DNA from 2 places in the Pseudomonas lalucatii genome. Region 1 is predicted to be linked to the other one. Evidence: predicted binding sites of a transcription regulator. Region 1 holds the regulator's gene; the other holds the start of a gene.

Region 1 (5,030 bases):
TGATCGCCAGGGTCAGCGGCACCTTGATGACGATCTTCGAGCCCTGGCCCTTCACCGAGAACACATTGACCGTGCCGTTGAGCTGGGAAATCTTGGTCTTCACCACATCCATGCCGACGCCGCGGCCGGACACATCGGAGATCTCGGTCTTGGTCGAGAACCCCGGGGCGAAGATCAGGTTGTAGCACTCGAACTCGTTCAGCCGCTCGGCCGCGTCCTTGTCCAGCAGGCCCTTCTCCACGGCCTTGGCGCGCAGCACATCGGCGTCCATGCCCTTGCCGTCGTCGGAGATCGACAGCAGGATGTGGTCGCCCTCCTGCTCGGCCGACAGCACCACCTTGCCGCCCCGGGCCTTGCCCGCGGCCTCGCGCTCCTCTGGCGTCTCGATGCCGTGGTCGACGGCGTTGCGCACCAGGTGCACCAGCGGGTCGGCCAGGGCCTCGACCAGGTTCTTGTCCAGGTCGGTCTCTTCGCCGACCAACTCCAGGTTGATCTCCTTCTTCAGGCTGCGCGCCAGGTCGCGGACCAGCCGCGGGAAGCGCCCGAAGACCTTCTTGATCGGCTGCATGCGGGTCTTCATCACCGCCGTCTGCAGGTCGGCGGTGACCACGTCGAGATTCGACACCGCCTTGGCCATCGCCTCGTCGCCGCTGTTGGAACCCAGGCGTACCAGGCGGTTACGCACCAGCACCAGCTCGCCGACCATGTTCATGATCTCGTCCAAGCGCGCGGTGTCGACCCGCACCGTGGTCTCCGCCTCGCTGGCCGGTGCGGCCTTGTCGGCCTGTGCCGGCGCGACCGGAGCGGGTGTTGGCGCCTTCGCCGGCTCGGCTTTGGCCGCCGGCTGGGCGACAGGCTTGGCCGGTTCCACGGACTTGGCCGGCACGGCCGCCGGGACGGGGGCCTTGGCCGGCGCGCTCGGCTCGGAGAACTTGCCCTTGCCGTGCAGCTGATCGAGCAGGGCCTCGAACTCGTCGTCGCTGATCTCGTCCGCGCCTGCGCCACCGGGTTTCGCCTCGTCCACGGCCGGAGCAGAACCGGCCAGCGCCGCAGGGGGGGCGGGCGGCACGAACTGGCCCTTGCCATGCAACTGGTCGAGCAGCGCCTCGAACTCGTCGTCGCTGATCTCGTCGGGCGTTGCGGCAGATGCGACGGCGGCGGCACCTACCGCCGCAGCCAGCGGCACCGGCTCGCTGGCGCTGGCGGCCACGAACTGGCCCTTGCCATGCAGCTGGTCGAGCAGCGCCTCGAACTCGTCGTCGGTGATCTCGTCCGCGCCGGCAGCCGCCTCGGCGGCTCCGGCCTGGGCGTCGGCCGGCGCCTCGTGCAGGGCGTCGAGCAGCTGCTCGAACTCGCTGTCGGTGATGTCGCCAGGCCCTGCCGCGGCCTGCGCCGCCTTCTCGAGCGGTGCCTGCGCGGCGGCGTCCGGCGTTGGCGGCGCCTCGGCGCCGGCCGGTTCGGCCAGCCGCGACAGGGCCGCCAGCAGTTCCTGGCTGGCGGGGGTCAGCTCGACCCGTTCGCGCACCTGGCTGAACATGCCATTGACCGCATCCAGCGCTTCCAGCACCACATCCATCAACTCGGCGTCGACCCGGCGCTCGCCCTTGCGCAGGATATCGAAGACGTTCTCCGCGATATGGCAGCACTCCACCAGTTCGTTCAGCTGGAGGAAGCCCGCTCCGCCCTTGACCGTGTGAAAACCACGGAAAATCGCGTTGAGCAGGCTCATATCGTCCGGGCGGCTCTCTAGCTCGACCAACTGCTCGGACAGTTGCTCGAGAATCTCGCCGGCCTCTACCAGGAAGTCCTGGAGAATCTCTTCATCGGCGCCGAAGCTCATAAACGTGCTCCTAAAAACCTAGGCTGGATAGCAGATCGTCGACATCATCCTGGCTGGAGGCGACGTCTTCACGCTTATCGGCATTAATCTGCGGACCTTCACCATGGGAAGGCTCTTTTTGTTTGACCTGCTCGGCACGTAGCGCCTGGTGGTCGTGCTGGATACCGGCGAACTGGTCGACCTGACTGGCCATCAGCACCAGCTTGAGCAGGTTGTTCTCCACCTCGGTGACCAGCTGGGTGACACGCTTGATCACCTGGCCGGTCAGGTCCTGATAGTCCTGGGCGAGCAGGATGTCGTTGAGGTTCGCGGACAGCTTGGCGCCATCGCGCTCGCTGCGGGCGAGGAACAGCTCGATGCGCTTGGCCAGCTCGCGGAAGCCGTCGGCGCCCATCTCCCGGCGCATGAAGCGTCCCCAGTCGGCACTCAGGCTCTGCGCCTCGCTACCCAGGTCGTTGACCAGCGGCGCGCTCTGCTCGACCAGGTCCATGGTCCGGTTTGCCGCCTTCTCGGTCATCGTCACCACATAGTTCAGGCGTTCGGTGGCATCGGTGATCTGCGAGACTTCCTGGGCATGCGGCACCCGCGGGTCGAGCTGGAAGTTGACGATGGCGTTGTGCAACTCGCGCGTCAGCTTGCCGACTTCGTGGTACAGGCCACGGTCGCGGGTCTTGTTGAGTTCGTTGATCAGCTGCACCGCTTCGCCAAAGTTGCCCTGATCCAGGCTGTCGACCAACTGGCGCGCGTTTAACTTCAGGGTCGACTCGAGGTCGTCCTGCGGGGAATCTTCGTGTTCCATAGCACCCTCGCGGCAGACATCAGCCGTTGACCCGCTCGAAAATCTTCTCGATCTTTTCTTTCAGCACCTGGGCCGTGAACGGCTTGACCACGTAACCGTTCACCCCGGCCTGGGCGGCCTCGATGATCTGGTCACGCTTGGCCTCGGCGGTCACCATCAGCACCGGCAGGTGCTTGAGGCGCTCGTCCGCACGCACCGCGCGCAGCAGGTCGATGCCGGTCATGCCCGGCATGTTCCAGTCGGTCACCAGAAAGTCGAAGCTGCCGCTGTGCAGCATCGGCAGCGCGGTGGTGCCGTCGTCCGCCTCCGCGGTATTGGTGAACCCCAGATCACGCAGGAGGTTCTTGATGATCCGTCGCATCGTTGAAAAGTCATCAACGATGAGGATTTTCATGTTCTTGTCCAAGTCGACCTCCGTACAGTCCCAAACGCAGCCAGCCCCTGGCTACGCCCTTAATCGTGAAACCGGCCTGACTGGCCGCCGTAAAACCACTGCATTGCGCCGCGCTTCCCAGCAACCCGCCTCTCAACTACCCAGCGCGTCAGCGCGCACGCCACTCGCTCAGGCGCGCACGCAGTCGGGCGGCGCACTGGCTGTGAATCTGGCTGACCCGCGACTCGCTGACCCCCAGCACCTCGCCGATCTCCTTGAGATTCAGCTCTTCGTCGTAATACAGCGCCAACACCAGCCGCTCACGCTCCGGCAGGTTGGCGATGGCATCGGCCAGCGCCGCCTGGAAGCGCTCATCCTCAAGATCACGAGAAGGTTCCTGCTGAGTGGCATTGGCGTCTTCGCTCAGCCCGCCGTGCTCGCCGTCCTGCAGCAGGTCGTCGAAGCTGAACAGGCGGCTGCCCAAAGTGTCGCCAAGAATGCCGTAGTAATCTTCGAGACTCAATTGGAGTTCGGCCGCGACCTCGTGATCTTTAGCGTCACGACCGGTTCTGGCCTCAATTGCCCGGATCGCATCGCTGACCATGCGGCTGTTGCGGTGTACCGAGCGCGGCGCCCAGTCGCCCTTGCGCACCTCGTCGAGCATGGCGCCGCGAATGCGGATGCCGGCAAAGGTCTCGAAGCTGGCACCCTTGCTGGAGTCGTATTTCTTCGAGGCTTCGAGCAAGCCGATCATGCCGGCCTGGATCAGGTCGTCCACCTGCACGCTGGCCGGCAGGCGCGCCAGCAGGTGGTAGGCGATGCGCTTGACCAGGGGGGCATAGCGCTCGATCAGCTGATACTGGGAATCCTGCCCTTGCGCCTTGCTATACATACGAAGTCCAGAGGCTGCTGTCATACCGCCGAGTCCGCGGTCGGTTGCTGCACCAGGCGCTCGACGAAGAACTCCAGGTGACCGCGCGGGTTGGCCGGCAACGGCCAGGCATCGACCTTCTGCGCGATCGCCTTGAACGCCAGCGCGCACTTGGAGCGCGGAAATGCTTCATAGACCGCACGCTGCTTCTGCACGGCCTTGCGCACCGACTCGTCGTAGGGCACCGCGCCGACATACTGCAGCGCGACGTCGAGGAAGCGATCGGTGACCTTGGTCAGTTTGGCAAAGAGATTGCGTCCTTCCTGCGGACTGTGGGCCATATTGGCCAGCACGCGGAAACGGCTCATGCCGTAGTCGCGGTTGAGCAGCTTGATCAGCGCATAGGCATCGGTGATCGAGGTCGGCTCGTCGCAGACCACCACCAGCACCTCCTGGGCGGCGCGCACGAAACTGACCACCGAGTCGCCGATGCCGGCGGCCGTGTCAATGATCAGCACGTCGAGGTTCTCGCTGATGTCGCTGAAGGCCTGGATCAGGCCGGCATGCTGCATGGGCGAGAGCTGCACCATGCTCTGCGTGCCCGAGGCGGCCGGGACGATGCGGATGCCGCCGGGCCCCTGCAGGATCACATCGCGCAGGTCGCACTCGCCGCTGACCACATCGGCCAGGGTGCGCTTGGCGGTCAGGCCGAGCAGGACGTCGATGTTGGCCAGCCCCAGGTCGGCGTCCATCAACATGACCCGCCGGCCGACATCGGCCAGGGCCAGGGCCAGATTCACCGACACATTGGTCTTGCCGACGCCACCCTTGCCGCCGGTCACCGCGATCACCTGTACGGGATGCATACCCATGTTATCTACACACCTTGTCTAACGTCGACTGGAGCCACTTGGCTAAGCGTACCCCGCCTGTCCGACACGAGGCCAACCGGCACCCCATGCCACTGAGTCATCACCGCCGCCTCATCAACCGGCGCGACGCGCCGGCTGCTGATAGAGGCCGGCGAACAGCTCGGCCATCGTTTCCTCGCTGGGGTCTTCCGCGGCCTGCAGGCCCACGGCCCGGCTCACCAGCTGATGGCTGCGCGGCACCTGCAGGTCATCCGGAATGCGCGGGCCATCGGCCA
Region 2 (5,030 bases), on a different contig from region 1:
GATCGCCTCCTTCAGGTCGATATGCGCCTTGTGCTCGATCTTCAGGTCGCACTCGAGCATTTCCTTGGTGTTCTCCCCGATCAGGATCTTGCCCAGGTCTTGCAGGTTCGGCAGGCCTTCGAGAAAGAGGATGCGCTTGATCAGCTTGTCCGCATGCTTCATCTCGTCGATGGATTCGTGATACTCGTGCTCGCCGAGCTTTTTCAGGCCCCAGTCCTCATACATCCGCGCATGCAGGAAGTACTGGTTGATTGCAACCAGCTCGTTGCCGAGGATCTTGTTCAGATGCTGGATGACCTTCTTGTCGCCTTTCATGTCCGAGCCTGCCTTTAGGGGGAAGTCAATTTAAAATTCTGGGCTGGCAGGAGGCGACTGTCAAACTTAACTGGTTGAAATATAAGTAAAAGTAAATATGAATACGAACGCTTAAGCTCCGCATCCAGGCATTTGCCCGCTGCACTGCGGGCATAAAAAACCGGACTCGGGGTCCGGCTCTTCTGCGGCGATTCGATCAGGCGGCGACGAAGCTGGCCGGGTAGGCCAGGGCCGCCTGGCTGCTCTGCATTTCGCTCAGGGTCTCGCGGACCACCTGCTTGGCCAGGCAGGCACACTTGCCGCACTGGCTGGCGACGCCGAGGGTCGTGCGTACGTCGCGGTAGCTGCAACACCCGTCATAGATCGCGTCGCGGATCTGGTGGTCGGTGACTCCTTCGCAGAGGCAGACATACATAGTCGGGTCCGTCGCATGGCAGTGGTTCGATATGCAAAGATACTAATGTTAATGAGAATGCGTGTCAAAGACCCTTTTAGCTGTTCGTTGCGCAATCTCGCCGAAGCTGACGAACGGTCGTGTGCGGGGGGCGGCTGCCGAGGGCGGGCGGACAACGCTGGGCGGTGCACAAAAGCGAGGTGTGCCATGGGCGGATCAGTTGGTGCGAGCTGATCGTCTTCGAACATCGCATGTCCGAGTTCCTGGCGCGCAACGTCGACCGGATCGGCATATCCCTCGACTCCTGCTTCGGCCACAGCGCCTGGCGCAATACGCCGGTCGACAGGGGCAGGTGGTGGGCTCGGAGAGCGCCGACCACCTGCCCACAAAAAAACCGGCCTAGGCCGGTTTTTTTGCTTTCTCAGGCGTTGCGACGCAGTCAGTCGTCGAATTCCATCCAGCCGCCCATTTCCTTCCAGCGATTGACGATGCCGCAGAACAGCTCGGCGGTCTTCTCGGTGTCGTAGCGCGCCGAATGCGCCTCCTTGCCATCGAACTCGATGCCGGCCGCCTGGCAGGCCTTGGCCAGCACGGTCTGGCCATAGGCCAGGCCGGCCAGGGTGGCGGTGTCGAAGCTGGAGAAGGGGTGGAAGGGGTTGCGCTTGATGCCGGTGCGGGTCACGGCGGCATTGAGGAAACCCAGGTCGAAGCTGCTGTTGTGGCCGACCAGGATCGCCCGCTTGCAGCCGTTGGCCTTCAGCGACTTGCGCAGGCCGCGGAATATCTCGTTCAGCGCATGCTCCTCGCTGACCGCCATGCGCAGGGGGTGGTCCAGTTTGATGCCGGTGAACTCCAGGGCCGCCTGCTCGATGTTGGCGCCCGCGAACGGCTCGATGCGGAAGAAGTGGGTGTGGTCCGGATAGAGGAAGCCGCCTTCGTCCATGCCGATGGTGGTCGCGGCGATCTCCAGCAGGGCGTCGGTGGCGCAGTTGAAGCCGCCGGTCTCGACGTCCACGACCACCGGCAGGTAGCCGCGAAAGCGCGCCGCCATGGGGTGGCGCGCGGCGGACGGGGTGCTGCTCTCGATTTCGTCGTCGTACAGGTCTTCGCTCACGCCTGCTCCTCCAGTACGCGCCAGCGCAGGGTCTCGCCGGCGCGCAGGGGAATCACGGTCTGCTCGCCGAAGGGTAGGCTGGCCGGGGCGCGCCACTCCTCGCGGACCAGGGTAATGGTCTCGCTATTGCGCGGCAGGCCGTAGAAGTCGGGACCATGCTGGCTGGCGAAGCCTTCCAGCTGGTCCAGCGCGTTGCGCTGCTCGAAGGCCTCGGCATACAGCTCGAGGGCGGCATAGGCGGTGTAGCAACCGGCACAGCCGCAGGCGGCTTCCTTGGCGTGCTTGGCGTGGGGCGCCGAGTCGGTGCCGAGGAAGAACTTGCTGCTGCCGCTGGTGGCGGCATCGAGCAGGGCCTCCTGATGCACGTTGCGCTTGAGGATCGGCAGGCAATAGAAGTGCGGGCGGATGCCGCCAACCAGCATGTGATTGCGGTTGTACAGCAGGTGGTGGGCGGTGATGGTGGCGCCGACGTTGGCCGAGGCGGCCTCGACGAACTGCACGGCATCGCGGGTGGTGATGTGCTCGAACACCACCTTCAGCCCGGGGAAGCGCTCGACCACGCGGCTCAGGTGCTCGTCGATGAAGGCCTTCTCGCGGTCGAACACGTCGATCTCGCTGCGCGTCACCTCGCCGTGGACCAGCAGCGGCAGGCCGACCTCGGCCATGGCTTCCAGGGCCGGGAAGATCTTGTCGATGCTGGTCACGCCGGAGTCGGAGTTGGTGGTGGCGCCGGCCGGGTACAGCTTGGCCGCGTGGACGAAGCCAGAGGCCTTGGCCGCACGCACGTCCGCGGGGCTGGTCAGGTCGGTGAGGTAGAGCACCATCAGCGGCTCGAAGCGGCTGCCGGCCGGCCGCGCGGCGAGGATGCGCTGGCGGTAGGCCTCGGCTTCGCCGGTGTTGCGCACCGGCGGTACCAGGTTCGGCATGATGATGGCGCGGGCGAAGGTGCGCGCGACATCGGCGACGGTGTGCGGCAGTACGGCACCGTCGCGCAGGTGGATGTGCCAGTCGTCGGGACGCAGCAGGGTGAGGCGGTCGGTCATGGGGGGCTTCCGGGCGGGCAAAACGTGGTTGGAATGCTACCGGAAAAGCCCCGCCAGGGCACGTCGGGCCGATGCCTGGGGCGCTGCCGGACAACGCCCGGGCTTAAGTTTTCCGGCAGGCCACCGATACCCCGGTTGAACTCCGTAATTCCCCGTGGAGCCCGCCGTGCGTCAGTCCCGCCTCAGCCCGTTCGGTCTGCCCAGCCTGCTCGTCGGCATGCTCGTCAGCCTGTCGTTCGCCCCGCCTGCCGCGGCCATCAGCTTCCAGACCCGCCTGGAAAAGGTCGAGTGGCTGGTGGACGGCGACCAGTTCGAGTGCCGTCTGTCGCAGCCCATCACCGACTTCGGCGCCGGCCAGTTCGTCCGCCGCGCCGGTGAACAGGCGACCTTCCGCCTGCAGGTGCGCGAACGCTGGCTGGGCCGTGGAACCGCCACCCTGTTGGCCGCGGCGGCGCCCTGGCAGCCGGGACGCGGCGATATCAACCTGGGCGCGGTCAGCGTTGGCAGCGGCGAGGTGCCCTTGAGCAGTTCGCAGTACCAGGCCGGGCGCCTGCTCACCGGCCTGCTCGAGGGCCGCAGCCCGCTGGTGCGCCATCGCACCCTGCAGGGCGGCGAGCGCCTCGAGGTGCGCCTGCTGCCGGTCAAGTTCCGCAAGGCCTACGAGGACTACCTGGCCTGCACCGCCAAGCTGCTGCCGGTCAACTTCGAGCAGGTGCGCCAGAGCCAGGTCGGCTTTCCCGGCGGCGGCGTCGACCTGGAGCCGTTGGCCCAGGCCAAGCTGGACATCATCCTGAGCTTTCTCAAGGCCGATCCCAGCGTCAATCGCATCCAGCTCGACGGCCATGCCGACAACAGCGGCAACCGCCTGACCAACCGCGACCTGTCGCGCCGTCGGGCCCTGGCGGTGCAGCGGTACCTCGAGGCCAATGGTGTGCCGGCGGAGCAGATCAGCCTGCGTTTCCACGGCGAGCGCTATCCGCTGGTGCCCAACAGCAGCGCGGCCAACCGGGCGAAGAACCGGCGGGTCGGCATACGCCTGGAGCGGGTGGCACCGCCACCGGCGGTGGAGGCCGCGCCGGAAACTGCCGCGCCGGCACCCGCGGCCGGCTCCTGAGTGCCCGGCAGGCGTCGCACGCCTGCAAGAAGCTGTCGCTTCATCGTCACAAGCTGTCGCGCCCCTGTAAATTGACCGTCAGGGTCAGTAGAATCACGGGTTTTCCCGAACAACCCCGTGGAGTTGATTGGCATGGCCGACGTAAACAAGGTAGTCCTGGCGTATTCCGGTGGCCTGGACACTTCGGTGATCCTCAAGTGGCTGCAAGATACCTATAACTGCGAAGTGGTGACCTTCACCGCGGACCTCGGCCAGGGGGAAGAAGTCGAGCCGGCGCGCGCCAAGGCCCAGGCCATGGGCGTCAAGGAAATCTACATCGACGACCTGCGCGAAGAATTCGTGCGTGACTTCGTCTACCCGATGTTCCGTGCCAACACCGTCTACGAGGGCGAGTACCTGCTCGGCACCTCCATCGCCCGCCCGCTGATCGCCAAGCGCCTGATCGAGATCGCCAACGAGACCGGCGCCGACGCCATCTCCCATGGCGCCACCGGCAAGGGCAACGACCAGGTGCGTTTCGAGCTGGGCGCCTATGCCCTCAAGCCGGGCGTCAAGGTGATCGCCCCCTGGCGCGAGTGGGACCTGATGTCCCGCGAGAAGCTGATGGACTACGCCGCGAAGCACGAGATCCCGATCGAGCGCCACGGCAAGAAGAAGTCGCCGTACTCCATGGATGCCAACCTGCTGCACATCTCCTACGAGGGCGGCGTGCTGGAAGACACCTGGACCGAGCACGAAGAAGACATGTGGCGTTGGACCAAGTCGCCGGAAGCGGCGCCGGACACCCCGACCTACATCGAGCTGACCTACCGCGCCGGCGACATCGTCGCCATCGACGGCAAGGACTTGACCCCGGCCACCGTGCTGGCCGAGCTGAACCGCATCGGCGGCGAGAACGGCATCGGCCGTCTGGACATCGTCGAGAACCGCTTCGTCGGCATGAAGTCGCGCGGCTGCTACGAGACCCCCGGCGGCACCATCATGCTCAAGGCCCACCGCGCCATCGAGTCGATCACCCTGGACCGCGAAGTGGCCCACCTGAAAGACGAG

The links. Region 1 encodes FliA, which starts transcription of late flagellar genes. Its sites were predicted from a motif close to CTAAAGTTTNNNNNNNNNNNGCCGNTAA; they were not measured.
Region 2: the regulator FliA is predicted to act here: its motif matches at 2,969-2,996, upstream of I0D00_RS05730 (flagellar protein MotY).

What each region holds. Positions count from the first base shown of each region.
Region 1 covers NZ_JADPMV010000002.1:158,008-163,037, forward strand. The annotation lists gene I0D00_RS14005 (chemotaxis protein CheA) at 1-1,840, opposite strand, end outside; gene I0D00_RS14010 (protein phosphatase CheZ) at 1,851-2,639, opposite strand; gene I0D00_RS14015 (chemotaxis response regulator CheY) at 2,659-3,033, opposite strand; gene fliA (RNA polymerase sigma factor FliA) at 3,182-3,928, opposite strand; gene fleN (MinD/ParA family protein) at 3,925-4,755, opposite strand; gene flhF (flagellar biosynthesis GTPase FlhF) at 4,870-5,030, opposite strand, start outside.
Region 2 covers NZ_JADPMV010000001.1:1,267,297-1,272,326, reverse strand. The annotation lists gene bfr (bacterioferritin) at 1-315, opposite strand, end outside; gene I0D00_RS05745 (bacterioferritin-associated ferredoxin) at 512-730, opposite strand; partial or broken gene I0D00_RS21700 (peroxiredoxin) at 937-1,059, shown strand; gene rnt (ribonuclease T) at 1,149-1,823, opposite strand; gene pyrC (dihydroorotase) at 1,820-2,866, opposite strand; gene I0D00_RS05730 (flagellar protein MotY) at 3,084-3,980, shown strand; gene I0D00_RS05725 (argininosuccinate synthase) at 4,113-5,030, shown strand, end outside.